One region of the Baekduia sp. genome, then DNA from elsewhere that is predicted to be linked to it. Evidence: riboswitches for the same ligand, from Rfam matches in the RefSeq annotation. Region 1 holds a riboswitch; each other region holds the start of a gene.
What was found. Region 1 has a riboswitch for cyclic di-AMP ahead of VGO10_RS20975 (septal ring lytic transglycosylase RlpA family protein). Riboswitches for the same ligand answer to the same signal wherever they lie in the genome.
Positions count from the first base shown of each region.

Region 2: linked by a shared signal. The riboswitch ahead of VGO10_RS13630 (hypothetical protein) and the one ahead of VGO10_RS20975 (septal ring lytic transglycosylase RlpA family protein) in region 1 are both predicted to bind cyclic di-AMP.
Region 3: linked by a shared signal. The riboswitch ahead of VGO10_RS00420 (peptidoglycan-binding protein) and the one ahead of VGO10_RS20975 (septal ring lytic transglycosylase RlpA family protein) in region 1 are both predicted to bind cyclic di-AMP.

Region 1 is NZ_DASYJG010000098.1:91,010-100,839, reverse strand. It holds gene VGO10_RS21005 (RNA polymerase sigma factor) at 1-260, opposite strand, end outside; gene VGO10_RS21000 (PaaI family thioesterase) at 310-708, shown strand; gene VGO10_RS20995 (NAD+ synthase) at 705-2,423, opposite strand; gene VGO10_RS20990 (wax ester/triacylglycerol synthase family O-acyltransferase) at 2,465-3,907, opposite strand; gene VGO10_RS20985 (RNA polymerase sigma factor) at 4,103-4,651, shown strand; gene VGO10_RS20980 (amidohydrolase family protein) at 4,683-5,819, shown strand; cyclic di-AMP (ydaO/yuaA leader) riboswitch at 5,898-6,095, shown strand; gene VGO10_RS20975 (septal ring lytic transglycosylase RlpA family protein) at 6,224-6,808, shown strand; gene dinB (DNA polymerase IV) at 6,981-8,072, shown strand; gene VGO10_RS20965 (alpha/beta hydrolase) at 8,084-8,893, shown strand; gene trxA (thioredoxin) at 8,890-9,633, opposite strand; gene VGO10_RS20955 (alpha/beta hydrolase) at 9,653-9,830, shown strand, end outside.
Region 2 is NZ_DASYJG010000061.1:23,063-32,892, forward strand. It holds gene VGO10_RS13600 (ParB/RepB/Spo0J family partition protein) at 1-39, opposite strand, end outside; gene ilvA (threonine ammonia-lyase) at 184-1,425, opposite strand; gene VGO10_RS13610 (Rid family detoxifying hydrolase) at 1,434-1,826, opposite strand; gene VGO10_RS13615 (alpha/beta hydrolase) at 1,884-3,803, shown strand; gene VGO10_RS13620 (thioredoxin domain-containing protein) at 3,815-5,857, shown strand; gene VGO10_RS13625 (glutamine synthetase family protein) at 5,854-7,191, opposite strand; gene VGO10_RS13630 (hypothetical protein) at 7,403-8,038, opposite strand; cyclic di-AMP (ydaO/yuaA leader) riboswitch at 8,049-8,195, opposite strand; gene VGO10_RS13635 (c-type cytochrome) at 8,419-8,916, opposite strand; gene VGO10_RS13640 (DNA polymerase III subunit alpha) at 9,032-9,830, opposite strand, start outside.
Region 3 is NZ_DASYJG010000002.1:16,418-26,247, reverse strand. It holds gene VGO10_RS00435 (hypothetical protein) at 1-635, shown strand, start outside; gene VGO10_RS00430 (CAP domain-containing protein) at 965-1,534, shown strand; gene VGO10_RS00425 (DUF2277 domain-containing protein) at 1,574-1,855, opposite strand; gene VGO10_RS00420 (peptidoglycan-binding protein) at 1,987-2,913, opposite strand; cyclic di-AMP (ydaO/yuaA leader) riboswitch at 2,922-3,056, opposite strand; gene VGO10_RS00415 (ABC transporter permease) at 3,124-3,951, opposite strand; gene VGO10_RS00410 (ABC transporter permease) at 3,948-4,733, opposite strand; gene VGO10_RS00405 (ATP-binding cassette domain-containing protein) at 4,780-5,781, opposite strand; gene VGO10_RS00400 (cold-shock protein) at 6,221-6,424, shown strand; gene VGO10_RS00395 (cupin domain-containing protein) at 6,610-7,134, opposite strand; gene VGO10_RS00390 (ribonuclease H) at 7,159-7,698, shown strand; gene VGO10_RS00385 (SAP domain-containing protein) at 7,744-8,010, shown strand; gene VGO10_RS00380 (helix-turn-helix transcriptional regulator) at 8,077-8,895, shown strand; gene VGO10_RS00375 (ferritin-like domain-containing protein) at 8,994-9,674, shown strand; gene VGO10_RS00370 (ferritin-like domain-containing protein) at 9,694-9,830, shown strand, end outside.

The DNA.
Region 1 (9,830 bases):
TCCAGCTGCTCGCGCGTCGTGGCACGGGCCGAGGCGGACTGCTGGCCGAGCAGGTAGTCGCCGATGTCGTCCTGGAAGTCGTCATCGAGATCGGGCAGGCCCGTCGGCCCGACGGCATCGAGCGCAGTGAGCGCGCGGTCACGGACCGCCTCGGTCGAGATCTTCAGCAAGCCCGCGATCTCGCCGTACGTGCGCCCTTGGCGCAGCACGAGCTGGAGAACGGCCTTCTGGTCTGCGGGGAGATCGTCGAAGCGCGCCATGCGGCGCAGGAGGCTAACCGAACGACCGCCGGTATCGTGCCGCTCCCTCATGGATCTTCAGCTTCCCTACGCCCCTGAAGCCGGATTTGACGGGCTTTACGGCCTCGTGCTCGACGCCGTCGACCTCGAAGCGGGCGAGATTCGCGCCCACGTCGAGGTGACCGACAAGGTCAAGCAGCCGGCCGGCCTGGTGCACGGCGGCGTCTTCGCCTCGATCGCCGAGTCGATCACCTCGATGGGCACGTGGTACGCGGTGCAGGCCGGCGGCAAGTCGGCCCAAGGCCTCTCGAATCAAACCTCGTTCCTGCGCCCGATCCTCGGCGGGACCATCCACGCGCTGGCCCGCGTGCGCCACCGCGGCCGCACGACGTGGGTGTGGGAGGTCGAGATCACCGACGACGAGCAGCGCCTCTGCTCGCTCGTCCGGATGACGATCGCCGTCCGTTAACCCCTGTAGCGGTTGGTGATCGGCACGCGGCGGTCGCGGCCGAAGGCCTTGGAGGTGACCTTGATGCCGGGCGGCTGCTGGCGGCGCTTGTACTCGGCGAGGTCGACGAGGCGCAGGACGCGGTCGACGTCTGCTTCGGGCAGGCCGCGGGCGATCAGCTGCTCGCGGCCGAGGTCCTCCTCGACGTAGCCGAGCAGGATCGCGTCGAGGATCTCGTAGGGCGGCAGCGAGTCCTCGTCCTTCTGGTCGGGGCGCAGCTCGGCGCTCGGCGCGCGGGTGACGATCGACTCCGGGATGGGGGAGTGCTCGTCGCGATGCGCGCGGACGTCGACCAAGCGGTAGACCAACAACTTGGGGCAGTCCTTGATGACCGCGAAGCCGCCGGCGCTGTCGCCGTAGAGCGTCGAGTAGCCGACCGACATCTCGGACTTGTTGCCGGTCGTCAGGACCAACCACCCGAACTTGTTGGACATCGCCATCAGCAGGTTGCCGCGGATGCGGGCCTGGAGGTTCTCCTCGGTGATGTCCTTCTCGCGGTCGCCGAAGACGGGTTCCAGGATGCCGTCGTAGAGCTCCATCGCCTCGGCGATCGACAGCTCGTGGAACGCGATGCCGAGGTTCTCGGCGAGCGCGCGGGCGTCGCTCTTGGTGCCCGAGGACGAGAACGGAGAGGGCATGCTCACCGCGGTCACCTTCTCGGGCCCGAGCGCGTCGACGGCCACGGTCGCCACCAGCGTCGAGTCGACGCCGCCGCTGAGCCCGAAGACGACGTGCTCGAAGCCGTTCTTGCGCACGTAGTCGCGCGTGCCGAGGACCAGCGCGGCGTAGACCTCGGCGTCGGCGTCGAGCAAGTCATACACCTCGCCGGCGGGCGCGGGCTCGGCGGCGCGGCCGGCGCTGGTGGTGAAGCGCCCGAGGTGGGCGACGGGGCGGTGCTCGACGCGCCGGGCCAGGCGCGGGCGCGTGTCGCGCAGCCGCGCCGCACGAGCAGCATGGGCGTCGACGTCGGCGATCAGCAGGTGCTCGGCGAACTGCGGCGCGCGGGCGACCACGGTGCCGTGGTGGTCGTAGACCGCGCTCGTGCCGTCGAAGACCAGCTCGTCCTGACCGCCGACCATCGCGCAGAAGGCGAACGCGGTGAGGTTGTCGCGGGCGCGCTGCTTGAGCATCGTCTCGCGCTCGGCGGGCTTGCCGGCCTGGTAGGGCGAGGCCGACAGGTTGACGACGATCTCGGCGCCGGCCAGCGCCTCGTCGACGATCGGGCCATCGGGAACCCAGTCGTCCTCGCAGATCGTCACGCCGACCGTCACGCCGTCGACCTCGATGATCGCCGGCTCGGTCCCGGCCTGGAAGTACCGCACCTCGTCGAAGACGCCGTAGTTGGGCAGGCGCATCTTGCGGTAGATGCCCTGGACGTGGCCGTCGGCAAGGACGGCGAGCGCGTTGTAGACGTCGTCGGCGCGCTCGGGGAAGCCGACGAGCGCGACGATGCCGTCGGCGTCCTGGGCCAGCCGCTCGACCGCCGCGCGCGCGTCGCGCAGGAAGTGCTCCTTGAGCAGCAGGTCTTCCGGCGGGTAGCCGGTGACCGCCAGCTCGGGGAAGGCGACGAGCTGCGCGCCGGCCTCCTTGGCGCGCGCGATGCCTTCGCGGATCGCGGCCTCGTTGCCGGCGAGGTCGCCGACGGTGGGGTTGAGCTGGCTCAGAGCGAGGCGCATGCGCGCTGGACGCTACCCGGCCGTGCGGCCTGTGCGATGGCTCAGGAGCTCGCGACCGGCGTGGGGCGCCGGCGCGGGCCGGTGCGACCGAGGCGCTCGTCGGCCCCGGCAGCCGCGGCGAGGTCGTCGATGGCGCTCTCGAGGTGCTCGGCGATCTCCTCGAGGTCGGGCAGCGCGTCGAAGTCGGCGAGCAGGCCGAAGCCGAGACGCCCGTTGTAGGACATGATCGCGATGCCGAGCGCCTGGTTCTTGGCCAGCGGGACGACGGGGTAGAGGCCGCGCATGCGTCGGCCGAGCAGGAAGAGCTCCACCTGCGGCCCGGGCACGTTGGTGACCACGAGGTTGAAGAAGCGCTGGCGGGCCTGCAGCCGCGCGGCCTGGCTCATGATCGTCGGCGGTGCGAAGTCGGCCAGCTGCGTGAGCGTCTCGGCGCCGACGGCCTGCCCGGACTCCTTGAGGTCCTTCATCGCCTCGTGCACCTGGGCGAAGGCGTCGCGCGGGTCGCGCACGCCGACCGGCAAGGGCGCCCACATCGTCGCCACGCGGTTGCCGAGCGCGCCGTTCTCGGCCTCGGCACGGACCGACACCGGGACCATCGCGCGCAGCTCGAGATCGTCGGTCGCCTCGCCGCGCCCGCGCATCCAGCGACCCAGCGCCAGCGAGACCGCCGTCAGCACGACGTCGTTGACCGTGCCGCCCAGCGCCGACTTGATGGCCTTGAAGCGCGCGAGGTCGGCGTCGACCCACGTGTAGCGCCGGTGCGGGCCGATCGGGACGTTCAGCGGCGAACGCGGGGCGGGGCTCAGGCCGGCGCGCGCCATCGACCCGAGGCCGGCGACGCCATCGACGAGCCGCCCGGCGACCTGGCGTGGTGCGCGGGTCAGCGCGCGCAGGCCGCGGACGGCCTCGGCCGGGACGGTCGTGCGCTCCAGCAGCGCCTCGGCCAGCAGCTCGGTGCTCGTCGGCACCGGGCGCGGCAGCCACGGCGCGGCGGGCTGCGAGACGGGCGTCGGGTCGGCCGCGGTGTCGAAGAGGACCGAGACGACGTCGACGCCGCTGACGCCGTCGACCAGCGCGTGGTGGGTCTTGGAGAGGATCGCAAAGCGGTCCTCGGCGAGGCCCTCGACGAGCAGGATCTCCCACAGCGGCTTGCTGCGGTCCATGCGCTGGCCGAAGATCCGCGCGGCCAGGCGCTTGAGCTCATCGTCGGAGCCCGGGGCGGGCAGCGCCGCGTGGCGGATGTGGTAGTTGGGGTTGAAGTGCGGGTCGTCGACCCAGCGCGGGCGGCCTTGGCCGAGCGGCACGAACGCGAGCCGCTGGCGGTAGCGCGGGACCAGGTGCAGCCGCGATGCGATCGCCTCGACGAGGTCGTCGTAGGCCGGCGGCGGCCCGTCGAAGGTCATGACGGCAGCCACGTGCATGTGGGCGCCACCGTCTTCGAGGTGGAGGAAGGACGAGTCGAGAGCGGTCAGCCGGGCGGGCACGTGACGGATGGTGGCAGCCGCATGGGGGAGGCCGCAAGGCGGTCGTGGACGACGGCGCGAAAGGCAGGTTCTTGCAGGGTGTCTGCACACAGGTTCTACACAGGCTTTGCTAACCTTCAACATCGTGTGTAAGGTGCTGGTGGCACGGGTAGACCCTCTCCGTCTGACCCCTCTCCGGACTTGGAGCACGTAGCGATGGACCTCAGCGATCCCGTCATCTTCGGCCGCATCTACGACGAGCACCGGCGCAGCGTCCACGCGACCGCCCACCGCGTGCTGGGCAGTTCGGCGGCGGCCCAGGATGTCGTCCAGGACGTCTTTCTGCGCGTCTGGCGCAACCCGCAGAAGTTCGACGCCGGCCGCGGCGAGGTCGGCAGCTACCTGCGGCTGATGGCCCGCAGTCGCGCGGTCGATGTCTGGCGCGAGGGGCAGGCCTCCGGGCGGGCCGAGGATCGCTTGAAGGTCGTCGTCGCCCATGACGTCTCCCGCGGCGCCGATTTGCAGCCCGATCACCTGGCGCTTGCCTCGGCCGACCGCTCCGACGTCCGCGCCGCGCTCGGCCGCCTGCCCAACTCCCAGCGCGAGGCGCTGGTGCTCGCTTACTGGGGCGGGCTGACCGCCGACCAGATCGCGACGCGCGCCGGCGTGCCGCTCGGCACCGCCAAGAGTCGGATCCGCCTCGGGCTCGCCCGCCTGCGCGCCGAACTGGGGTCGCTGCGCGCGGAGGACGGCGTAGCCGCCTAACGCCGTTGACCACTCGGGTAGGGTGCGCACCGTGCCGGTGGTCGGTCTGCCCTTCGAAGACGTCCTCGTCGAGCTGTGGTCGCGCGAGCTTGCGTGGCTGGGGGAAAGCGTTTCCTGGTTCGACGCCCACACCCACATCGGCCATCACGATCCCGATGGCTTTGAGGCCGATCCAGAAGAGCTGATCGCGGCGCTGGATGCGGCCGGCCAGCAGCGCGCGCTGGTCTTCGCCATGCAGGAGCCCGACGGCTATCGCGGGCCTAACGACTGGGTCCTGCGCTCGTGTGCGGAATCTGATGGTCGGCTCGTCCCGCTGGCGCGCATCGATCCCAAGGCGCCCGATGCGATGGAGGAGGCGCGCCGCTGTCTGGCGGCCGGCGCCCGGGGCTTCAAGCTCCATCCGCGCAGCGATGGCTTCGTGCTCCCGCACCCGGTTGTCGAGGAGCTCGTCGCGCTGGCCGGAGAGCACCGGCTGCCGGTGCTCTTTCACGCCGGCCGCGGGATCCCTGACCTCGGCGACCCGATCGTGCACCTGGCGACCGAGCATCCGGGCGCCCGGCTGATCCTCGCGCACGCCGGCATCAGCGACTTGGGGCTGCTGGCGCCGCACGTGGGCCGACTGCCGAACATCCTGTTCGACACGTCGTGGTGGCACGTGAGCGACATGCTGACGCTGTTTGCCACCGTGCCGCCCGGGCAGATCTTGTACGCCTCGGACATGCCGTACGGCGGGCCGCGGTATCCGGCGCTGCTGATGCTGCGCTGCGCGCGGGCGGTCGGGCTGACGCCCGAGCAGGCTGCGGTGATCGCCGGCGGTCAGATCGAGCGGGTGCTCGCCGGTGACGACCTCCTGGACCTGGGCCCGGCGGCGGGCACGGGCAACCTCGGCGCCCGCGTGCTCAGCTTCGAGCGGGTGATCAGCTACGTGGCCACGGCCGTGCAGGTCACGTTCCTCCAGGGTGATGCGACCCAGGCGTTCTCGCTGGCGCGCTTGGCCTGCCAGGCGCCTGACGGTGCGCAGCATCGTGAAGTGCTGAATGAGATGGATCGCTACATCGCGGTGTCCCAGCAGCGCATGGCGGAGGGGATGCATCCGTTCGCGAGCTTGTACCCCGCGCTGGCCGCGATGGTCTTGGCGGGCACCGCCGAGGCCCTGCTCTCGGCCTGACAGCTGTCAATGGCTGACCGCTGGTTGTGTGACCCGGTTCACACAGCGGCCCGGGTCTCGGGATAGTCTGAACGAACACTTGTTCGAACGCCGAACCGTCTCCGCCTGATCGGAGACGGGCGGGGGACCCATCTGCCGGTCGTGAGTGCGATCCGACCGGCTGGGGCGAGTCGGGGCCCACTGGCCCCGTAGCGATTGACCGACGCGTGCCCGATGCACGCGCCGCGGCTTGTCGCGAGCCCGACAGCTAACCCCGCAGGCGCTGATCACGTAGGAGGTGCCTCTCCTTGAGGCTCAAGAACCTGCGCGCTTCGGGTCTCACGAGCGCGCTTCTCAGCACGACCATCGTCGCGGCGGGTCCGTCCGTCGCGAGCTCCGATACGCAGTCTCCATTAGCGCCCACCTTGGCCGCGACGCCTGTCGCGATCAAGGCGTCGTCCTCGCTGACCGTCAGGAGCGTGCGGCGCACGGTCATGGCGGGCAACAGCATCGTCGTCCGTGGCGCCCTGCGCCCGGCGGGCGCCGGCCGCGCCGTCTCGCTGCAGCTGGCCAAGGGCAGTGGCGGGTGGAGGACGGTCGACCACGATCGCACCGATCGCCACGGCCGCTACGTCTTGGTCTGGCGCGCGGCGCGCACCGGCACCAAGCGCGTGCGCGTCCACTTCGGCGGCACGCGCGAGCTGTCCTCGTCGCGCCACCTGGCGGGCACGGCCCGCATCTACCGCCGGGCGCTCGCCTCGTGGTACGGCCCCGGCCTCTACGGCGGCCACCTCGCCTGCGGCGGCACGCTGACGCCCGGCACGCTCGGCGTCGCCAACAAGTCGCTGCCGTGCGGCACGAAGGTCACGCTGCATTACCGCGGCCGTACCGTGCGCGTGCCGGTCGTCGACCGCGGCCCCTACGTGGGCGCCCGCGAGTTCGACCTGACCGCCGCGACGAAGGCCAAGCTCGGCTTCGGCTCGACCGGCACGGTTCTCACCACGCGCTAGCGGCATCACCCTGGGCCGTCGAGGGACGACTGTGGGTCCTGAGGACCCCAAAGTCGTCCCTCGATGCACCCTTTGGGTCATCGAGGGACGACTGAACCCCGAGGGCGTGGTGCAGTCGTCCCTCGACGCATGGTGGGGTGGGCGCGTCGGGTGCGCCGCGTACCTTTGACGGGTGGCGAAGCGCGTCATAGCTCACCTCGACTGCGATGCGTTCTTCGCGTCGGTCGAGCTGCAGCGGCGGCCGGAGCTCAAGGGGCTGCCGGTGATCGTCGCCGGCACTGGCCCGCGTGCGGTCGTCACGACCGCGTCCTATGAGGCGCGCAAGTTCGGCGTCGGCTCGGCGATGAGCGCGGCCGAGGCGCGGCGGCGCTGCCCGCAGGCGGTGACGATCCCGCCCGACCACCAGGCCTACTCCGAGAAGTCGCGCGAGGTCTGGGGCCTCGTGCGCGAGCGTGTCGATGTCCTCCAACAAGCCGGGATCGACGAGGCCTACGCCGATCTCACCGGCATCGACAAGCCGCTGCCTTTCTTGCGCGAGTTGATCGCCGCGGTCAAGGAGCAGACCGGCATCCAGATCTCGGCCGGGATCGCGCCCAACCGGCTGGTCGCCAAGATCGCTTCTGACCTCGGCAAGCCCGCGGGCTTCGTGGCGATCGGTCGCGAGCAGTGCGCCGCCCACATCGCCGACCGCTCCCCGCGGATCGTCCCGGGCATCGGCCCCAAGACCGCGGCGCGGCTGGCTGAGATGGGCTACGCGACGCTCGGCGCGCTGCAGAACGCGCCGGTCGTCGAGCTGCAGGAGCGCTTCGGCGAGCGCTACGGCCACGACCTGCACCGTCGCGCGCACCTGCACGACGAGTCGCCGCTGGTCACGACGCGCGTGGCCAAGTCGCGGTCGGTCGAGACGACCTTCGATGTCGACGTCGCCGACCACGCCGAGCTGGAGTCGATCCTGCGCGGGCAGTCCAAGCGGCTGGCCGAGGGGCTGCAGCGCGCCCAGACGCGCGGGCGCACGGTCGCGATCAAGGTCCGCCTCGACGACTGGACGACCGTGACGCGTGCGCGGTCGATCGACGCCTACATCAACGACGAGGCGACGATCATCGCCGTCGCGCTGGAGCTCTTTCGCGAGTACGCGCCGCCGCGGCCGGTGCGGTTGCTCGGCGTGCGCGTTGCGGGCTTCGAAGGTGTCGAGGAGGAGGTGGCGGTGGCCACGCCGCATGAGATCCCGCCGGGCCAGCTCGTGCTCTTCGCCGTCGGGTAGCGTCCTTCGTCATGTCGCATCTGACCGTCGGCGGCCGCCGCCTCTTCCATCAGCGCAGCGGGTCCGGTGAGCCGCTGCTGTTGATCCAGGGCATGAGCGGCACGCACCTCTCCTGGGGCGAGCCGTTTGCCACCGACCTGGCGCGCGACTTCGACACCGTCGCCTACGACCACCGCGGCATCGGCCGCAGCGACCGCGTCGACGAGCCGTTCTCGATCGCCGATCTCGCGCAGGACGCCGCGGGTCTGCTCGACGAGCTCGGCTGGGAGAGCGCGCACGTGCTCGGCATCTCGATGGGCGGCATGGTTGCCCAGGAGCTCGCGCTGCACCATCCGGAGCGGATCCGGACGCTCGCGCTGGGCTGCACCTACTGCGGCGGTCCGGACTCCGTGGTGGCGCCCCAGTCGACGCTCCAGCGTCTCAGCGCGGGGATGCTGTCGGGCGACCGCGAGCTGGCGATTCGCACCGCCTTTGAGGTCAACGTCTCGGCGGCGTTCGCCGCGCAGGAGGGCGCCTATGAGGTGTTCCGCGCGATGGCCAAGTCGCTGCCCGCCCCGGTGCCGGTGATCATGCTGCAGTTGCAGGCGATCGCCGGTCACGACACCAGCGCGCGCCTGCCGTCGCTGGCGCTGCCGACGCTCGTGATCCACGGCGACGAGGACCAGATGCTGCCGGTCGAGAACGGGCGGCTGATCGCCTCGCTGATCCCGGATGCGCAGCTGGAGATCTTCGCGGGGGTCGGCCACATGTTCTGGTGGGAGCAGCCGGCGCGCGCTGCGGAGTTGGTCCGCGCGCACGCGCTGGCCGCGACGCCTGGCTAGTAGAGCGCGCCGGCGAGGCGCCGCCGCGCGTCGCGGGCGAAGGGATGGTCGACGCCGAACGCGTCGAGGATCCCGACGACGACGCGGCGCAGATCGTCCTTGGCGCCGTTGGCCGAGGCGATCGCGTCGATCAGCAGGTCGACCGCCTTCTGCGGGTCGCCACTGTCGAGCGCCGCGAAGGCCTGGATCGCGCCCTCGTCGCCGTCGCGCTCGAGCCGGATGCGCGCGGCGAGGCCGTCGGCTGCGAAGTCGCCCTGAGCGTTGGCCAGCGTGGCCAGCGCACCGTCGAGGTCGCCGCCCTTGCGCTGCAGGATCGCGAGGCGCAGCTTGGCGTCGGCGCGCCCGGGCTCGAGCTCGATGGCGCGGCGCAGCGAATCCTCGTCGCCGGCCTCGATCAGCGCGTCGGCCTCCGAGGGCAGCAGCGCGTCGAAGAACTGCGCGACCTTGGGCGGCGGCACGGCGCCGAGGAACTCCGAGACGACGGCGCCGTCCTTGAAGGCCTTGACGGCCGGGATCGACTGGATCTGGTAATCGAGCGCGATGCGCTGATTGGCATCGGTGTCGACCTTGGCGAGGATGACTTGACCCTCGCGGTCGGCGGCGGCCTTTTCGAGGAGCGGGCCCAGTGAGCGGCACGGGCCGCACCACTCCGCCCAGAAGTCGACGACGACGGGGATCGTCTTCGACTGCTCGATGACCTGCTGTTGGAAGTCCTGTTCGGTGACGTCGATCACGGCCATGTCTCCTAGGGTACGACGGGTGACGCTGTTCCAAGAGCGAAGCGGCTCCGGCTTCCCCGTCGTCCTGCTGCACGGCCTCACCGCGACGCATCGCTACGTCGTGATGGGCTCCAAGGCGCTGCAGCGCGCGGGCCACGACGTGTTGGCCTACGACGCCCGCGGCCACGGCGCGTCAGACCCGGCACCGTCGCTCGACG
Region 2 (9,830 bases), on a different contig from region 1:
GTGTTCTTCAGCGTCTTGGAGCTTGTCGACCTGGGACATGAGCTGCCGGATGCAAGCACACCTCCTGGCGGTCCGGCCGGCCGCCGCGCCACCCTGCCCGCAACGAGCGCGAAACCGGCGCCCACGGCGCGTCGAGGGACGAGTTGTGGGTCCTGAGGACCCACAACTCGTCCCTCGACGCGCTCAGTTGGCGTCCGGGTACCGCGACACGCCGTAGCCAGCGTCACGCACCGCGTCCACCACCGCGGCCGCATGCTCGCGCGAGCGCGTCTCGATCGTCAGCTGCACGCCGGTCTCGCGCACGTGCAGGCCGATGCCCTCGCGCAGGTGCGACACCTCGACGATGTTGGCCCCGGCGACCGCGACGCTCTCCAGCAGCTTGGCCAGCGCGCCCGGGCGGTCGGGGACGCGGGTGAGCAGGACCATGCGCCGCCCGGCCTCGGTCTCGTGGCGGCGGGCGATCGTCGCCAGCAGGCCCGCGTCGACGTTGCCGCCGCTGAGGATCACGCAGGTCGTGCCGGTCTGCGCGGGCACCACCTGGCCGCCGAGCAGCGCCGCGACGCCGACCGCGCCGGCGCCCTCGACCACGAGCTTGGCCTTCTCCATCAACAAGACCATCGCGTCGGCGACGACGTCCTCGCCGACGACCACCATGTCGTCCACCCAGCGGTCGATCAGCCCCAGCGTCAGCTCCCCCGGGCGCTTGACCGCGATGCCGTCGGCGATCGTGAGCCCGGCGCTGACCGCGACCGGCCTGCCGGCCTTCAGCGACGCGGGGAAGGACGCGACGGTCTCGACCTGCACGCCGATCACGCGCACGTCGGGCCGCGCGGACTTCACGGCGATCGCCACGCCGCTGGCCAGCCCACCGCCGCCAACCGGCACGACGATGGTCGCGAGCTCCGGCAGATCGGTGAGCAGTTCCAACCCGAGCGTGCCCTGGCCGGCGACGACGTCGGGATCGTCGAAGGGATGGACGAAGGCCATCCCGGTCTCCTCGGTGCGGGCATGGGCCGCGACCAGGCAGTCGTCGACCGTCGCGCCGCCGATGACGACGCGGGCGCCGAGCGCCGCGGTCGCCTCGATCTTGGCGATCGGCGCGCCGTCGGGCATGAAGACCTCGCACGGCACGCCGCGCGCCTGGGCGGCCAGCGCGAGCGCTTGGGCGTGGTTGCCCGCGCTGCCGCAGACGACGCCGCGCGCGCAGCCGTCGCCAAGCGCGTGAAGCTTGCTCAGCGCCCCGCGGATCTTGAACGAGCCCGCGCGCTGCAGCGACTCGGCCTTGAGCAGCACGTCGCCGCCGCAGCGCTCGCTGAGCGTCGCCGAGGGCAGGACCGGCGTGTGCCGGGTGACGTCGCCGATCGCGGCCTGCGCCGCGACGACGTCGGCGGCGGTGACAGGCGCTGCGTCGGTCGTGCCCGCCATCGCGGCGCTCAGTCGCCCAGCGCGACGATGGCGTCGATCTCGACCTGTGCGCCGACCGGGAGCGCCGCGACGCCGACGGTGGAGCGCGCGGGCGGCGCGTCCGGGAAGAACTCGGCGTAGGCGGTGTTGACCTCGCCGAAGGTCCCCATGTCGGTCACGAAGATCCCGCAGCGGACCGCGTTGCGCAGCGAGGCGCCGGCGGCCGTGCAGACCGCCTCCAGGTTGCGCAGGCACTGCCGTGTCTGCTCGCCGACATCGCCGGCGACCAACACGCCGGTCGCCGGGTCCAGCGGCGTCTGCCCCGATAGGAAGAGAAAGCCGTCGGAGCGCACCGCGTGGCTGTAGGGACCCACGGCGGCGGGGGCGTCCGGAGCGGTGATCGGCTGGCGGTCGGCTGACATAGGTTTTCCGGTTCTCCTTCGACGTTGGTCGCGTACGGACGCTACCGTCCGCGCCTCATGTCCGCCCGTCGCCTCCGCCGTTTCTCCCTGCTGATCGCCGCCTCCGGCGTGCTGACGGCCGCGCTAGGCGCGAGCGCGGCGTCGGCGGAGATCGCCTGGACGGCCTGTCCGACGGCGGGCTTCCAGTGCGCCGGCTTCCCCGTGCCGCTGGACCGCGGCAACGTGGTTCCCGGCACGGTCAACCTCTCGGTCGAGCGCGTGCCGGCGGCGACCAACCCCAACCGCGTGGCGGTCGTCCCGCTGGCCGGCGGCCCGGGCCAGGCGGCGCTGCCGCTCGCCCAGACCTTCGCCGAGGTCATGCAGCCCGCGATCGCCGACCGTGACCTCCTGCTCTTCGACCAGCGCGGCACCGGCGCCTCGGGCGCGCTGAGCTGCAAGGCGCTGGGCGAGCGCGGCAGCATCGTCAAGCTCGCGCAGACCTGCGCCAACGAGCTCGGCCCGGCCCGCGGCTTCTACCGCACGGCCGACACCGTTGCCGACATCGAGGCGCTGCGGGTGGCGGGCGGCTACGACAAGCTCGTGCTCTTCGGCGTCAGCTACGGCACCAAGGTCGCCGAGGACTACGCCGCGGCCTACCCCAACAACGTCGAGGCGCTCGTCCTCGACAGCGTCGTGCTGCCCGAGGGCCCCGATCCGTTCCAGCGGTCGACGCTGAGCGACGCGCCGCGCGTGCTGCGTGACCTCTGCGCCGCCAAGGCGTGCAGGGGCGCCACCGACAGCGTCCAGAGCGATCTCACCGGCCTCGCCGCCAAGCTGCGCAAGAGCGCGCTGCGTGGCAAGGTCGTCCTCTCCTCGGGCAAGCGCACGAGCCTGTCGATGGGCCAGAGCGACCTGCTGTCGATCCTGCTCGCCGGTGATCTGAACCCGACGCTGCGCGCCGAGCTGCCCGGCTCGATGCGCGCTGCGCTGCGCGGCGACAGCGCGCCGCTGCTGCGGCTCGCTGTGCGCTCCGAAGGGCTGACCACCGGCCTGTCGCTGCGCCACCAGAGCGACGCCACCGGCGGCGACAGCGACGCGCTCTTTCTCGCCACCACCTGCGAGGAGGCGCCGTTTGCCTGGACGCGCACGGCGACCGCCGAGCAGCGCTACCAGGAGATCACCACCGCGGCGCAGGCGATTCCGAAGGCCCAGCTCGGCCCGTTCTCCCCCTCCGCCGCGCTCCAGGGCGGCCCGGTCCCGCTCTGCCTCGGCTGGCCCGACGCCTCGCCGGCGCCCGTTGCCGCGGCACCCCTGCCGCCCGTCCGGACGCTCGTGCTCGACGGCCAGATGGATCTCCGCACGCCGTTTGAAGACGCCGAGCAGATCGCCCAGCGGATCCCGGGTGCCGCGGTCGTCAAGGTGCCCTTCACCGGCCACTCGACCGTCAGCAGCGACGCGTCGACCGACAGCACCTGCACCAAGGGCGCGCTATCGACGTTCTTCGCCGGCGGCGTCCCCGCCCCGTGCGCGGCGAGCGAGAACCCGTACTCGCCGACGCGCCGTCCGCCGACGAGCCTCGGCGCCATCACCGCCAACGGCAGGTCGCGCAAGACGATCATCGCCGCCTCGGCGACCGTGGCCGACGCGGCGCGCCAGATCATCGGCGACGCGCTGGCGCTGAGCGCGATCCCCAAGCACGTCGGCGGCCTGCGCGCGGGCAACGCCACCGTCAACCGCGACGGCAGCTTCAAGCTCAACCACTATCAGTACGTGCCCGGCGTGGTGGTCAGCGGGAAGGTCAACGCCAGCCGCACCGCCACCGTCACGATCCGCGGCGGCGGCGCGCTGAGCGGCAAGCTGACGATCACCGCCGGTGGCGCCGTGCACGGCACGCTGGGCGGCAAGAAGGTCACGATCGGCTCGGCCGCCTCCGTGCGCTCGTCGCTGCCGACGGTCAAGCAGGCGCTCGCGCGGCTGCCGCTGCTGGCTCGTAGATAGCCTCATTCGCCATGGCCAACGCCCTGGCGCACGAGAGCTCCCCCTACCTTCTGCAGCACCGCGACAACCCGGTCGACTGGCACCCGTGGGGGCCGGAGGCGCTGGCGCTCGCGCGTGAGTTGGACCGGCCGCTGCTGGTCTCGATCGGCTACTCGGCGTGCCACTGGTGCCACGTCATGGAGCGCGAGTCATTTGAGGATCCGGCCGTCGCCGCGGTCATGAACGACAACTTCGTCTGCGTGAAGGTCGACCGCGAGGAGCGGCCCGACATCGACTCGATCGCGATGGAGGCGGTGCAGCTGATGACCGGCCATGGCGGCTGGCCGTTGAACGTCTTCCTCACGCCCGACCAGGTCCCGTTCTACGGCGGCACCTACTTCCCGCCGGAGCCGCGCCACGGGATGGCGCCGTGGCCGGGCGTGTTGGAGGCGGTTGCCCGGGCGTGGACCGAGCAACGTGACGAGATCGTCGAGCAGGGCTCGCGGATGGCCGAGCGGCTGGGGCACACCGCGGCGCTGCGGGCGCCCGAGGACGTGGTGTTGGGGACCGAGCCACTCGACGACGCGGTGCGCAACCTGCGCGCGACCTTCGACAGCGTGCATGGCGGCTTCGGGGGCGCGCCGAAGTTCCCGCCGTCCTCGGCGCTGCTGCTGCTCTGGGCCCAGGCCGCGCGCGGCGGCTCGTGGGCGGCCAAGGCGGGTGACATGGCGGGCGCGACGCTGCGCGCGATGAGCGCCGGCGGGATATATGACCAGATCGGCGGCGGCTTCGCGCGCTACGCGGTCGACGCGACCTGGACGGTGCCGCACTTCGAGAAGATGTTGTATGACAACGCGCTGCTGGCGCGGGCCTATCTGCACGGCTGGTTGATGACCGGGGACCCGGCGTTCCGGCGCGTCTGCGAGGAGACGCTGGCGTTCGTCGCGCGCGAGCTGCGTGGCGAGGAGGGTGGGTTCCTGAGCGCGTTGGACGCGGACTCCGAGGGCGTCGAGGGCAAGTTCTACGTGTGGACGCTGGAGGAGCTGCGGGCGGTGCTCGCGACCGAGGACGCCGACGCCGCGGTCGCCTGGCTCGGCGTGACCGACGAGGGGAACTTCGTTGACCCCCACCATCAGACCGGATCCCACCCACCCCTGAACGTGCTGACGGGGCGCGGCGTCAAGCCGCCGGCGGAGCAGCGGTCGCGGATCCGCAGCGCGCTGATGACGGCGCGCGCGGGCCGGGTGCGCCCGGGGCTCGACGACAAGCGCCTGGCCGCCTGGAACGGGTTGGCGATCCACGCCTTTGCCGAGGCCGGTGCGGTCCTGGAGCGGCCGGACCTGCTGGCCATCGCGGTGGACGCCGCGGAGTTCGTCATGGGGTCGATGCGCGACACCGGCGGCCGCCTGTTGCGCACCTGGAAGAACGGGGAAGGCAAGTTGAATGCCTACCTCGAGGACCATGCCTTCCTGCTGGAGGCGCTGGTCGCGCTGTACGAGGCGACCTTCGACCCGCGCTGGCTGGCCGAGGCGCGGGGCCTGGCCGACTCGGTCCTGACGCGCTTCGCCGACCCCGAGGGCGGCGGCTTCTTCGCCACCTCCAGCGACCACGAGCAGTTGGTGGTGCGCCGGCGCGACATCGAGGACGCGCCGATCCCGTCGGGCTCCTCGTCGGCGGCGGTCGGGCTGTTGCGGCTCAGCGCGCTGACCGGCGATGCGCGCTACGAGGAGGCCGCGGTCTCCCACCTGCGCCTGGTCGCGCCGCTGATGGGTCCGCATCCGCAGGCCTTCGCGCATGCGCTCGTGGCGCTGGACCTGCTGGTGCGCCCGGGGCACGAGGTGGCGCTGGCGGGCGCCGACGATGACGCCGCGCTGGCCGCGTTGGCAGCCGTCGTGCGTGAGCGCCTGCGGCCCGGCGTGGTCCTCGCGGGTCCGCCCGGCGACGGCGTTGAGCTGATGGCCGGCCGCGAGCCGGTCGACGGCGCGGCAGCGGCCTACGTCTGCGAGCGCTTCGCCTGCCGGCTGCCAGTGACCGGGGTCGAAGAGCTCCGCGAGCTCCTCGCTCCGTCCTCTTAGAGCACCGGCAGGTAGCGGTCGAGCTCCCACTGCGTGACCTGCACGCGGTAGTCCTCCCACTCCTGGCGCTTGTTCTCGATGAAGCGGTTGAACATGTGCTCGCCGAGCGTGCGCAGCACCAGCTCGGACTCGGCGGTCAGCTCGACCGCCTCGCCGAGCGTCTCGGGCAACTGCTCGATGCCGAGGCGCTTGCGCTCGTCGGGCGACAAGTGGTAGAGGTTCTTCTCCATCGGCTCGGGCAACTCATAGCCCTTCTCGATGCCCTCCAGGCCCGCCTGCAGCAGCGCGGCGAACGTGAGGTAGGGGTTGCAGGCGGGGTCGGGGCAGCGCAGCTCCATCCGCGTGCCGTTCTCCTTGCCGGGGTGGTAGAGCGGCACGCGCACGAGCGCTGAGCGGTTGCGGCGACTCCAGGCCACGTAGACCGGCGCCTCGTAACCGGGCACCAGGCGCTTGTAGGAGTTGACCCACTGAGCGAAGATCGAGGACAGCTCGCGGGCGTGCTTGAGCTGGCCGGCGATGAAGGCCTTGCCGATGTCCGACAGGAAGTAGGGGTCGTCGGCGTCGAACATCGCGTTGGACCCGTCCTTGAACAGGCTCATGTGCGTGTGCATGCCCGAGCCGTTCTCGCCGAAGAGCGGCTTGGGCATGAACGTGGCATGCCAGCCGTACTTCATGGCGTACTCCTTGACCGTGATCTTGTGGGTCATGCAGTCGTCGGCCATCTTCAGCGCTGGGGCGTAGCGCATGTCGACCTCGTGCTGGGAGGGGCCGACCTCGTGGTGGGAGTACTCCACGTGGATGCCGAGCTGCTCGAGCGCGATGACGGTCTCGCGGCGGACGTCGGAGCCGGCGTCGAGCGTCGTGAGGTCGAAGTAGCCGCCCTCGTCGAGGACCTCGGTGCCGTTCTTGTCCTTGAACAGGAAGTACTCGAGCTCGGGGCCGACGTTGAACGTGTCGAAGCCCATGGTGTGCATGCGGTCCAGGGCCCGTCGGAGGACGTGGCGCGGGTCGCCCTCATACGGCGTGCGCTCGGGCGTGAGCACGTCGCAGAAGACGCGGCCGACACCCTGCTCCTCGGGCCGCCAGGGCAGGATCGCGAACGTCGACGGGTCCGGCATAGCGATCATGTCGGACTCCTCGATGGCGTTGAAGCCGGTGATCGAGGAGCCGTCGAAGCCCATGCCGTTCTCGAACGCGTCTTCCAGCTCGTTGGCGTTGATGCTGAACGACTTCAGCTGCCCGAGGATGTCGGTGAACCAGAAGCGGATGAAGCGGAGCTGGTGCTCCTCGACGATCGCCTTGACGTCCTCCACAGTGCGCGGCTGGTCGCTCATGGCCCGGGACCCTAGAGGATCGGGGCTGTCACGCTGGTCGGAAACTGGGCGCCGATGTGTCGAGCCACGCCGCGGGGTGGTCGAGGGACGACTGTTGGTCGGATACGGACCATCAGTCGTCCCTCGACGCTGATGGTGGGCCATCGGCGCCGGGGTCGCGCGGGATCTCGTCCCGCGCGCCCCGGAGGCGATGTGGCCGAAGGTGGTCGGGCTACGGGCGAAGCGTCGCGCGCAGCGGCGCGTGGTGCACGGTGGCGTGGACGACGTGCGCCGAGAAGGCGGGGGCCGTGGCCGCGCGATGGGCGACCGCAGCCTGCGAGGACGAGGTCATCGCCGCGAGCAGGATCAGGATCGCGCCGAGGGCGACGGCCCAGAGGGCGATGCGGTCGGGGCGCGCGCCGACGCGGTCCGAGGCAGTTCGGCCGCGGTGGCGCTGGGCCATCGAGGGCAGCCGACGCTCCGCCGGACGGCCCTTGATCTGGATGGTGCGGCGGGTGCCAGCCGGCGGGGGCGGCGTGGCGAAGGGGTCGTCGGCGGCGCTGAGGTGCGCCAGCTCGTGGGCCACGTCCGCGGGCGTCGCCGCGACGGTCGGGCCGTCGTCGAGGGTCAGCTCGATGGTGCGGGAGGTCGCGGCAGCCTCGCGGGCGGGGGCGTGCGACGCAGTGGGGACGAAGACGCCGTGCAGCGGATGGGCGACCCCGTCGCGCTCGGTCGTGAAGCGGCGGCGTGGGGCGAAGTCGATGTCCTCGCCCAGCCAGTCATCGGCCGGGCGACGGCTCGGATCGGCGAGATCCTCGCGTTCCTGCTGCACGTCGGCCCACCAGTTGGGCGCGTCCGTCGATGGCATGAAGTGTTCTCAGTCCTCTTCCTTGGGCTTACGGGGTTAGCTGACGGGCTCGCGCCGAAAGAGCGGCGCTACGCGGTATGCGATTCGCCCCAGTGCAACGTGGGTCCCCCGCTCCTCGCCCGGGCGTACCTGGACGGGGATTCAGCGGTTGTGAACGGCGGCATCGTAGCAACGTCGAAAATCCCTGCTAGATCGCAGAGTTATGGCAAGCGCCAACTGACCGCATAGTCAGGCATGCGTCGGACGGAACGTTCCCGCAACCTGCGGGAATCTCCGCCTTGACATTCCGGCAAGGACCTCAAGTCGAGTTGCCGACCTCGTGCGCATTCGCTCTTGACAGGTGTTCGAGCGGACGCGCGGCGCGTCGAAGCGCGCCTCAGCTACCGACCAGCAACCGTTGCGACGTAGTTCGCGACGTCTTTGGCGTCCGCGCCATAGAGCAGGCCGGCAGGCATCTGGCCGGCACCGCGGGCGCGGCCGTGCTCGATCGCGTCGAGCACGAAGGCGGGCTTGAGGTCGCCGCCGTTGAGCGTGTCGAGGTTCGGGCCCACGCGGCCGACGGCGTTGGAGCCGGCGAGCGTGTGGCAGGTCGCGCACTTCTCGGCAAAGAGCTGGCGACCCGTGGTCTGAGACGCGTTGAGGTCCACTCCACCGGCGCCTTGCTTGGCGTGATCCTCGCCGTTGGAGACGAGGATGAGCAACGGCACGCCGACGCCGACCACGAGGACGACGAGCGCGATGCCGAGGCCCCAGGCGCGGCGCGTGCCACGCGTCTCAGGGCGCGACCCCGCGGGGGGCCGGCCGCTCCGCATCGCCGCCAGCACGACCGAGAGGCCGATGGCGAGGAAGGCGAGGACGAACACCAGGGTGCCGATCACGTGCGGCACCCTATCCGGTGACCCGGTCCCCAGCGCAAGTCCTGGTTCTGACCCCGGACCGCGGCGGCCGCCGCGAGGGCCGCAGCAACCGTCCCCACCAGCGCCTTCGAGCCCCTCATCGTCGCCGTCCCGACGCGAAGCTCTGTGCCGCCGGCGCCACCGCACGGAAGTCCCCGGTGCCGGTCGCGGCCAGTTCCTCGCCCTCGCCGACCGCCGCCCGTTGCGCCTCCTCGCGGACCAGCTCGACGACGTCGGCTGCCGGCCGGGCCTGCAGATGGCCGCTGGCGTCCAGGCGCACCAGCCGCCGGCAGACGACGTTGATCGCCCCGCCCGCCGACGCATGGCGCTCCAGCACGCCCTCGGCCACCACCAGCGGCTCGGCGCGCACCACGACACGGTCGCGCTCGTAGACCTTCGGCGGCACGATCAGGTTGATCGTTCCCGTCTCGTCTTCCAGCAGCAGGAAGCAGACGCCCTTGGCGGTCCCCGGCCGCTGCCGCGCGACGACCAGCCCGCCGAGCCGCACCGCCGTCCCGTGACCCAGCCGCTTGAGGTCGCCGTTGGCCACCATCCCCTTCGCGCGCAGCTCGGCCCGCAGCAGGCCCAGCGGATGCTCGGCCGTCGTCAGCCCGGTGGTCGAGTAGTCGGCGATCATCGCCTCCCACCCGGTGAGACCCGGCAGTGCCGGCGCCTCCCCCACGCTCAGCGGCAAGGCAAGCTGCGTCCCCAGGTCGGCGCGCGTCCGCCGTCCGGACGGGACCGTCACCGACGTCAGCAGCCGCTTGCCCGGCGCCGCCACCCCGAGCTCCCACAGCGCGCGCCGCCGCGAGCCGCCCGCCAGCGCATCGCACGCGCCCGACCACGCGAGCTGCTCCAGCGCGGGGCGGGCCACCCCAGCGCGCGACGCGAGCTCC
Region 3 (9,830 bases), on a different contig from region 1:
CCCGGCCGCGGCTCGTCGCGGTCGAGGTGCGCGCTGATCCGGATGCCTGGTGTGCCGCGGGGTTCACGGTCGGCGACGACGGGCGCTGCCGGATCGGCACGACCGACGTGGTGCTGTCGGGCGGTGACGGTGGCTTCGCCGGCTGGACGATCGCGGGCGCGATCCCGGGTGCCGACGGGCTCGATGGCGTCCCCACCCACGTGACGGCCTGCGATGCGCCGGTGACCGACGCGCCGCCCGCACACTCCAACGGCGTCACCGCGATCGACCACGTCGTCCTGGCCACGACCGACATCGCACGGACCTACGAGACGCTCGAGGCGGCGGGCTTTGCGCTGCGTCGCGTCCGTGACGGCGGCACGCCGGAGCGCCCGCTGCGCCAGGGCTTCTTCCTCTTCGCTGATGTCCTGCTCGAGGTCGTCGGCCCGCCTGAGCCCGCGCCGGGCACGAGCGATCCGGCCGCGTCCCTGTGGGGCATCACGCTGGTGACCGCCGATCTCAGCGCCGCTGCCGCAAGCTTCGGCGCCACGCTCAGCGCCCCGCGTGCCGCGGTCCAGCCTGGCCGCGAGATCGCCCTCGTGGCCCGCGAGGCCGGCCTCGGCGTGCGCGTGGCGCTGATGACGCCCCGTCTTTGAGACCGCATCGACACTGACGTCCGGCACACGGCGGCTTACGGTCATCGGTTTCCTGACCGCCGTCCTCCGCTGGACCGGACCATGGCGGTCACCGGCAGGCGTCCTCGGCCCCGCACGGTCGGGGGCGCCCTGCCACCGCTTCGCGGCTTTGCGCCTTTGCGGATCGGACAGGTGTCCACGCTGGTCAAGATTCGTTCAGGCCCGTGGACCTGGGTTCGATGCGCAGGACAGTGCTTCGTTTTGCTCGCCGCCTGCTCGTCCCGATTGCCGCCCTCGCCGCGCTCGCCGTCTCTGCTCCCGCAGCGTTGGCCGCATGTGCTGACGATGGCGTGTCCGCGTCGGATTCCGGCGCGACCGCCGCGACGCTCTGCCTGCTCAACGAGCAGCGCGCCGATCACGGGCTGAAGGCCTTCAACGAGTCGACCACGCTCGACCGGGCCGCCGACGACTATGCGGCCGACATGGTCAAGCGTCGCTTCTTCGACCACGTCTCGCCGGGTGGCGGGACGATGATGGATCGCATCAAGGCCGCAGGCTGGGTGCCGGTCGGCAGCTGGAGCGCGGGCGAGAACATCGCCTGGGGCTCGGGCTCGCTGGCGACGCCGGCCTCGATCGTCGACGGATGGATGCACAGCGCCGGACACCGCGCCAACATCCTGAACGGCGGCTTCACGCAGATCGGCATCGGTGTCGCCGCCGGCGCGCCGCAGGCCGGGGTTCGTGGTGGCGGCACCTACGTGACCGACTTCACCTCCGGCAACGCGTCGGCGTCGTCCAAGCGCCCCGCAGCCCGCTGCGCCACCCGTGCCCGTGCTGCACGGCGTCACGGACGCCGCGCCCACATCGCGCTCGTCGGGCATCGCGCCGCTGCTACGCGCCGCTGCGCGACCAAGCGCTAGCTCCCCGAGACCACCGCGCCCGACGCCGCGCAGCCGCTCCTAGCTCGGCGCGGCGATCGTGTAGCGCGCCTGGGCCCGCTTACGCGCCTTGGCGGCCTCGACCTCGCGGTCCTTCGGCGGCGCGTTGGTGACGAGCTCGGCCAGCAGCCGTTCGGTCACCTCGGTGACCGCGTCGATGGCGCGCGAGAACGCCTCCTCGTTGGCCTGCGACGGCTTCGTGAAGCCGCTGATCTTGCGGACGTACTGCAGCGCGGCAGCGCGCACCTCGTCCTCATTGGCCGGCGGCGCGAAGTTGTAGAGCGTGCGGATGTTGCGGCACATGCCTCCAGGGTAGAGGCCACATCCCGCACCGGGCCAGCATTGATCCCACATGAGGGGTCTGACCCCTCCACGCGGTTTCCGCTGCAAACTGCTGCCAACCAATTGTTGAGCGCAGATTAAGGGTCTGACCCCTAGAGGCCTAGTGGGTGGCGTGCGACGTAGCCCGCCGTCGACCGCTGGCCTGGACCCCAGCGGGAGCCGGAGGATGAGCGGCCGCTGGTGTCGTAACGGCGGCCGTTGACCACCATGAACGCGTGGCCGGCGTTGGCGTAGATCGTCACGTAGCGTCCGCGGCCGGGCTTGCCGTAGTGCATCAACTCGCTGGAGTCCAGCGGCGCGTCAAGGCGGCCCATGCCGTGCAGGACGTAGGAGACCGAGCCCGAGCAGTCATAGCCCGCGGCCCGGAAGCTGCCGTGGCCGCCGCCGTAGATGTAGGGCTTGTAGGCGATGCGGTTGCCGGCGGCGACCGCGCGGCGCAGGAGGATCACGTGGCGCGGGACGGCGAGCACGCCGCCGCGCAGGCCGGCGCGCTTGAGCACCGGATGGCTCCCACGGACGCCGAGCGCCTGCCAGGTGCCGGGGCCGACGATGCCGTCGGCCGTCAGCCCGTGGGCGCGCTGGAAGGCCTTGACCGCGCCCGAGGTCCCCGGCCCGAAGACGCCGTCGGCGCCGATGCCGAGCTTGCGTTGCAGCAGTCGCACGGACGAGCTGCGGCCCTGCACACGCGCACGGCGGCCGCTACCGACCACACCCGAGGCGTGCGCGCGGTGGTGGCGCGAGCGTCGGATCATCGACCACGTCACGGCGCCGACGATCCCGTCGGCGTGGAGGTGATGGCGGCGCTGGAAGCGCTTGACCGCGCGCGAGGTGCCGTGGCCGAAGATGCCGTCGGCCGGGGCGATGCCAAGGTCGCGCTGCAGGACCTTCACGCGCGTGCCATGGCTCTTGTACTTGAGCGACTTGGCGTCAGCGGAGGCCGACAAGGAGAGGGCGAGCAGGGCGGCGACGAACGTCGCGGCGAGCAGCGCCAGGAAGGGGCGGGAGATGAGAGCGGGCATGGTTGGGGCGCCTGCGAGGTGAGCTGTCGGGCTCGCGCCGCTGAGCGGCAGCGCTACGCGGTCATCCGAACCGCGATTCGCCCCGGCGACCGGGTCACGGTCGCAGTGGGTCCCCCGTCCGTTCGCAAGCGAACGATTCGGCGCGTGGCGGTTCTATCAGCCAAAATCCCTGCACTCCGCAAGATCGCTTGCAGCGACAGGGAGGAAGAACTACACGCCGACGCGCCGCAGCATCCGGACGGCGAGCGCGCCGAGGACGAACAGCAGGCCCGTGATCGCGACCAGCGCCGGCCACGTGTCGGCCCACGTCACGTGCGCCACGAAGCCCTGGCGCACGCCCTCGAGCACCTGCGTGACCGGGTTGACCGTCGCGATTGCCCGCATCCAGCCCGCCAGCAAGGCCAGCGGCGCGTAGGCGCTGGTGAAGAGCACGGCCATGAAGCCGACGGTCTGCATCAGCGGGGCGGCCTGTTGGGTCTTGAAGCGCAGCGCGACGAGCACGGCGTAGAAGGCGATCGCCGTCGCCAGGCCCATGACCAGCAGCGCATCGAGCGCCAGCGCGCCCACGCCCGGGAAGTCGACGCCGAGCGCGAACGCGACGATCAGCAGGAAGGTCGCCGGCAGGAGCGCCCGCAGCGCCGCGCTCGCCACGATCCCGATCAGGATCGTCGTGCGCGGCGCGGGACAGACCATCAGCCGGTCAAACCAGCCGCGCTCGATGTCGCGCGCCATGTTGACGCCCGTCGCCGCGCCGCTGAAGGCCGCGCCCTGCAGCAGGCCCACCGGCACGATGAACGTGCGGAAGTCCGTGGCGTCAAAGCCCGGCAGCCGCGCGGCCTCGCCGAAGACGCCGCTCAGTCCGACCAGGAAGATCGTCGGTGCCAGGACGCCCGGCACCGCGGCGCCGGGCACGCGCGTGATCTCGTTGAGCGCCCGCCGCACCAGCGCGCCGATGACGCGCAAGGACACCATCAGGCCGCGCGGCGCCTGCTCGAACGTGCGGCCCGTCAGCGGGCGGCCAATCGCCTCGCTGCTCACGCTGCACGCAGCCTTCCGCGCAGCGCCAGTACCGCAAGCCCGACGAACGCCCCGACCAGCAGCGCCGCGGCGGCGAAGCCCTCGAGCACCGGCGTCGCCGAGATCGATCCGATGATCGGGTCGCGCATGCCGTCGGCCACATAGCTCAGCGGGTTGTACTCCGCAAACCAGTTGGCGGGCGCCTGCAGCAGCGCCCGCGGGAAGAACGCGCTGGAGATGAACAGGATCACGAAGACCAGCGGGAAGATCCCTTGGACCGTCGAGGCGTTGCGCGCCCGCAGCGCGATCAGCACCCCGAGCGCCGCGAAGCCGGTCCCGGCCAAAGAGCCGATCGCCAACACCAACAAGATCCCCGGCACGCCGCCGTGGATCGACACGCCGAAGATCACGCCCAAGACCAAGAACCACAAGATCTGCGCGGCGGCGATCGCCGTGCCCGCGAGGATCCGGCCGAGCACGATCGACACGCGCGGGATGGGGGAGGCGACGAGCCGATCGAAGAAGCCGCCCTCGATCTCCAACGCCGTCGCGATCCCTTGCATCACGCCGCCGAGCAGGAGCGACTGGGTCATCGCCCCGGCCAGCTGGAAGTCGAGGAAGCCGTCGACGTGCGGGAAGCCCGGCAGGTTGGTCGTGCGGTGCAGGCCGCCCGTGTTGATCGCCAGAAACAGCGTGGGCATGATCACCAGCGGCGCGAGGAACTGCGGCCGGCGCAGCGCGCCGCGCAGCGTCCGGCGCGCCAGGGCGAGCGAGGGAACGGCAATGGACCTCAGCGTGGTCACGCGGGTGACCGCATGACGATGGACTCGCTCCTACGGGATTGGCGCGTCATGCGGCGACCGGCGCTTCGGGCTCAACGTCGGCCGTGGGCGCGACGGCCTCGGCGCCCTCCAGCCGGTGGCCGGTCTTCTCGGCGAAGACGTCGTCCAGCGTCGGGCGCACGAGCTCGATGCCCTCGACCGCGAAGCCCGCTTCGTCCAGCGCGCGCACGACCGGGGCGATCGCCGCGGCGCCGTCGACGACGCGCAGCGACACATGCGCGCCGGGCGTCGTCGCGCACAGCTGCCCGAACGGCGCGACCGCGCGGCCCGCGCTGTCGGCGTCCGGCGCATCGCCCAGCAGCGTGATGTCCAGGTGCGGCAAGCCGACCTCGGCCTTCAGCGCTGCCGGCGTCCCCTCGGCCACCAGGCGCCCGTGGTCGATGATCCCGACGCGGTCGGCCAGCTGATCGGCCTCCTCGAGGTACTGCGTGGTGAGAAAGACGGTCGTGCCCTCGTCGCGCAGCCGGCGCACCTCGTCCCACAGCGTCGTGCGCGACGTCGGGTCGAGGCCTGTGGTCGGCTCGTCGAGGAAGAGCACCTCGGGCTCGTGGATCAGCGCCATCGCGAGGTCCAGGCGCCGGCGCATGCCGCCCGAGTAGGTCGCGACACGGCGCTCAGCCGCCTGCGAGAGCCCGACCCGCTCGATCAGCTCGGCCGCGCGCGGGGCGACCGTGCGGCGCGGGATCCCGTGCAGCGTGGCCTGCAGCTCCATCAGCTCGCGGCCGGTCATCAGCAGGTCCAGCGCCGCCTCCTGCAGGGCGACGCCGATGCGCCGGCGCACCTGGCCCGGCTGCGTGGCGACGTCGAAGCCGGCGATCGTCGCGTGTCCGCCCGTGGGGCGCAGCAGCGTCACGAGCATCCGGACCGTCGTGGTCTTGCCCGCGCCGTTGGGCCCGAGGAACCCGTAGACCTCACCGGGCGCGACCGCGAGGTCGATGCCTTGCACTGCCTTGAGGCCGCCGCTGAACTCGCGTTGCAGCCCCACCGTCTCGATCGCTGGTTTGGACACCGGTCCGCATCCTACGAGGCGTCCGCGCCTGACGAGCCTCAAGGGCGTGGCACGCGAGCGGATGACGGCGCCCGGACCGCGTGGGTCCGAGCGCCTCCGCCCGGTCAGAGGCCACCGCTGTTTTCTAACATCCCAGGACGAGTGTGTATGCCTGGGCGGCGTCACACTCCAGACCACCCGGACTGACCGCCGATCCGAAGATCGGCGCGTTGCCAAAGCTGGGTCCACCACGAGGGAAGACCCTGGTCCAGTGGGCAGCCCGACCGGACGACGAAGAGTAGCCGCTGGCGCCGCCTCGGTCGCGATGTCCAGTGCTGCTAGGCTCTGCTACGTACAGGCCGAGGAGAGACCTCGGCAAAGCAGTGCCCGTGTGTCCGCAGTCGTTGCCAAGAAGCATCCTCCGCGTAGCACCAGAGCACCAAGCAGTGGAGGACCAGAAATGGCTACCGGAACCGTGAAGTGGTTCAGCGACGAAAAGGGCTTCGGCTTCATCACCCCCGACGACGGGGGCAAGGACCTCTTCGTGCATCACTCGGCGATCAACAGCGACGGCTTCCGTTCGCTGCCCGAGGGCGCGAAGGTCTCCTACGAGGCTGAGAGCGGGCCCAAGGGCCCCAACGCGGTCAACGTCTCGCAGCTGTAGCACTAGCTCGCTGCCACGGCGCCTGATCGCGCCGACAGAAAGGATCACTCGATGATCCGCCTGATCTGTGGGAACTGCCTGCGTCTTTGGGACGCGCAGTTCCATGGCCACCGCAGCACCTGCCCCCATTGCGGGGGCGCGCTGCGGTCCCACTAGAGGGACATCACCGGCCCGGGGCGTGCAGTTCACGTTCCGGGCAGGGTTCCCTCCCGGTAGGGCTCGCCCGCCGAGTCCGGCGTGCCCGCGTACGCCTCGTCCGGATCCGTGGTGTAGGTGGCAACGCCTGCGCCCAGCCGCTGGGCCTTCGGGTCCTCCGGGTACTCGCAGTCGGTCTCGACGCCGTCACGGCGCGCGCCGACCATCAGCAGCGCGCACGGCTCGTCGCCGGTGTTGGCGAACGTGTGGCGCGTCCACGCCGGGCAGTGCAAGAAGTCCCAGGCCTTGAGCGCCAGGACCTCGCCCTCGATGACCACCGTGCAGGCGCCCGACAACACCAAGAAGTCCTCCTGGCCGTCCTCGCCGTGGTACATCGTCGAGCGCTCGCCGGGCTCGATGACGTGGATGTTGATGCCGAAGTCGGCAAAGCGCGTGCCCTCCGGCTCGAACTTGATGAAGCGTCCCCAGCCCGGCGCGGCCTTCCAGGTCGCCTCGGTCGCGTTGACGACGAACCACGGCTCGGTGGGGGTGCCCAGACGCTCGGAGTCGGTCATGGTCGCAGCCTATGCTCCCGACCGATGCCGTCTTCCGCACCGCCGTACCGCCGCCGACCCAAGGCGCCGCGCGCCCCTGAGACGCCGGTGCAGGCCCGGCCGGGGGAGGCGCTGGTGTGGACCGACGGCGCCTGCAGCGGTAATCCTGGTCCTGGCGGCTGGGCGGCGATCGTGGTCGGCGCCGGCGGCGCCGAGCCGGTGGAGCTGTCGGGCGGGGAGGGGCACACCACCAACAACCGCATGGAGTACACCGCGGCGCTGGAGGGCCTGCGCTCGCTGCCGGCCGCCTCGACGGTCTGCATCGTGACCGACTCGACGCTGCTGCTGGACTCCATGACCAAGTGGATCCACGGCTGGAAGAAGAAGGGTTGGAAGACCTCCTCGGGCGACCCGGTCAAGAACCAGGACCTGGTCATGGCGCTGGAGGAGGCGATCGCCCGCCACGCCCAGGTGCGCTGGCACTGGGTCAAGGGCCACGAGACCGGCGCCGAGCACGCCCACAAGGCGCTCAACGACCGCGCCGACCAGCTGGCCGTGGCGGCGGCGCAGGCGGCCAAGGGCTGACATCGTCGCGCATGGTGGCCCGGGATCTCCGGGTAGGCCTCAGCCATGCCTGGATCAAAGAGCCCCGGCCCGAGCGTCAAAGACGACAAGACCTACGAGGCCCTCCGCGACGACGGCGCGTCCAAGGAGAAGGCGGCGCGCATCGCCAATGCCAAAGCCGGCGGGACCAACGTGTCCAAGAAGGGCGGCGAGTCCGGCTCCTACGAGGACTGGACCGTCGACGACCTGCGCGACCGCGCGGCCGAGATCGGCATCGACGGCCGGTCCGACATGAACAAGCACGAGCTGATCGACGCGTTGCGCAACCACTGAGGCGCGGCGTCGCCATGACCTCCGAGGTCTTGGCGACGCCCGCGTCGGCCGCATACCGTTGACGGCGTGAGCACCGCCGCCGTCCTGTCCCCGCCGGCGCCGCCCCGCGGCGTCGGCCCGCTGCTGCGCCGCTGGCGCGACCAGCGCCGGCTCAGCCAGATGGAGCTCGCGCTGGAGGCCGACGTCTCCACGCGCCACCTCAGCTTCGTCGAGACCGGCCGCTCCAAGCCGAGCCGCGACATGGTGGTCAAGCTCGCCGAGCATCTCGACGTGCCGCTGCGGGAGCGCAACGAGCTGCTGCTGGCCGCCGGCTACGCGCCCGCCTATCCCGAGACGTCGCTGGAGGATGCCGAGCTGGGGCAGGTCCGCGAGGTCGTCGGTCGCCTGCTGGCCGCGCACGAGCCCTACCCGGCGGTCGCGGTCGACCGGCGCTGGGAGCTGGTCGACGGCAACGCCGGCGTGCCGCTGATCACCGCCGGCGCCGCCGCACATCTGCTGGAGCCGCCGATCAACGCGCTGCGTCTGAGCCTGCATCCCGAGGGCATGGCGCCGCGGATCGTCAACCTCGCCGAGTGGCGCAGCCACATCCTCGGCCGGCTGCGGCGCGAGATCGGCGTCACGCAGGATCCGCAGCTGCGCACGCTGCTGGCCGAGTTGGAGGCCTACCCGGGTGGCGATCCTGACGACGGGTCGCCCGCCACACAGCCGGGCCCAGGGGAGATCGTCGTTCCGCTGCGGCTGCGTCACGAGGCCGGTGAGTTGGCCTTCATGTCGACCATCACGACCTTCGGCACGCCGCTGGACATCACGGTCGCCGAGCTGTCGATCGAGGCGTTCTTCCCGGCCGACGCGCACACCGCAGCAGTGCTTCGCGCGCTCGTCTGACCGCAGACCGTCGGCGCGCCACATCGACGACAGGTTGATCCGGGCCGGCGGCCGCGGCGCAAGGACATGGAGATGCTTCCTCCCGATAGGAGAATTCCATGCATGATGAGCTGAGCGTCGTCGCGTTCGACGGCGATGAGGCGGTGGCCGAGGCCATGGCCGGGCTGGACGAGGCGGGCCAGACCCGCGGTGCGATGTTCCGGCGGGCCGGCGCGGCGGCAGGCGGCCTGGGCGTCGCGATGGCGCTGCTGGGCGGTGGGGGCGTCGCCGGGGCGCGCGAGGGCGGCTCCAAGAAGAACGACATCAAGATCCTCAACTTCGCGTTGACGCTTGAGTACCTCGAGGCGGCGTTCTACGCCGAGGCGCTCGCGCGCGGCGGCTTCTCGGGCTCGGTCTTGAACTTCGCGCAGGTCGTGGCCGGCCACGAGGCGACCCACGTCGCGACGCTCAAGGGCGTGCTCGGCGCCAAGGCCGTCGCCTCGCCGTCGTTTGACTTCAAGGGCACGACCCGGAAGTGGAGCACGTTCCTTCGCACCTCCAAGGTGCTGGAGGACACCGGCGTTGCCGCCTACCAGGGCCAGGCGCCGCGGATCCACCAGAACGCCGTGCTCGGCCCGGCCGGCGCGATCCTCGCGGTCGAGGCACGCCACGCCGCATGGGTGCGCGACCTGCTCTACGCCGGCAAGTCGGTCAAGCCGGCGCCGGAGTCGTTCAGCACGCCGATGTCCATGTCCGAAGTCCTGAGCGCGGTCAAGAAGACCGGCTTCATCAAGTCCTGACCCGGGAGATCAAGAGATCATGTTCATGACCAACAAGCCCAGGGTCGACCTCAGCGGGGTGCTCGACTTCGACGTCGACGGCGCGCTGCAGGAGACCGCCGACACCGCCCAGCGCCACTCGCGTCGCGGGTTCCTCAAGAGCTCGGGGATCGCCCT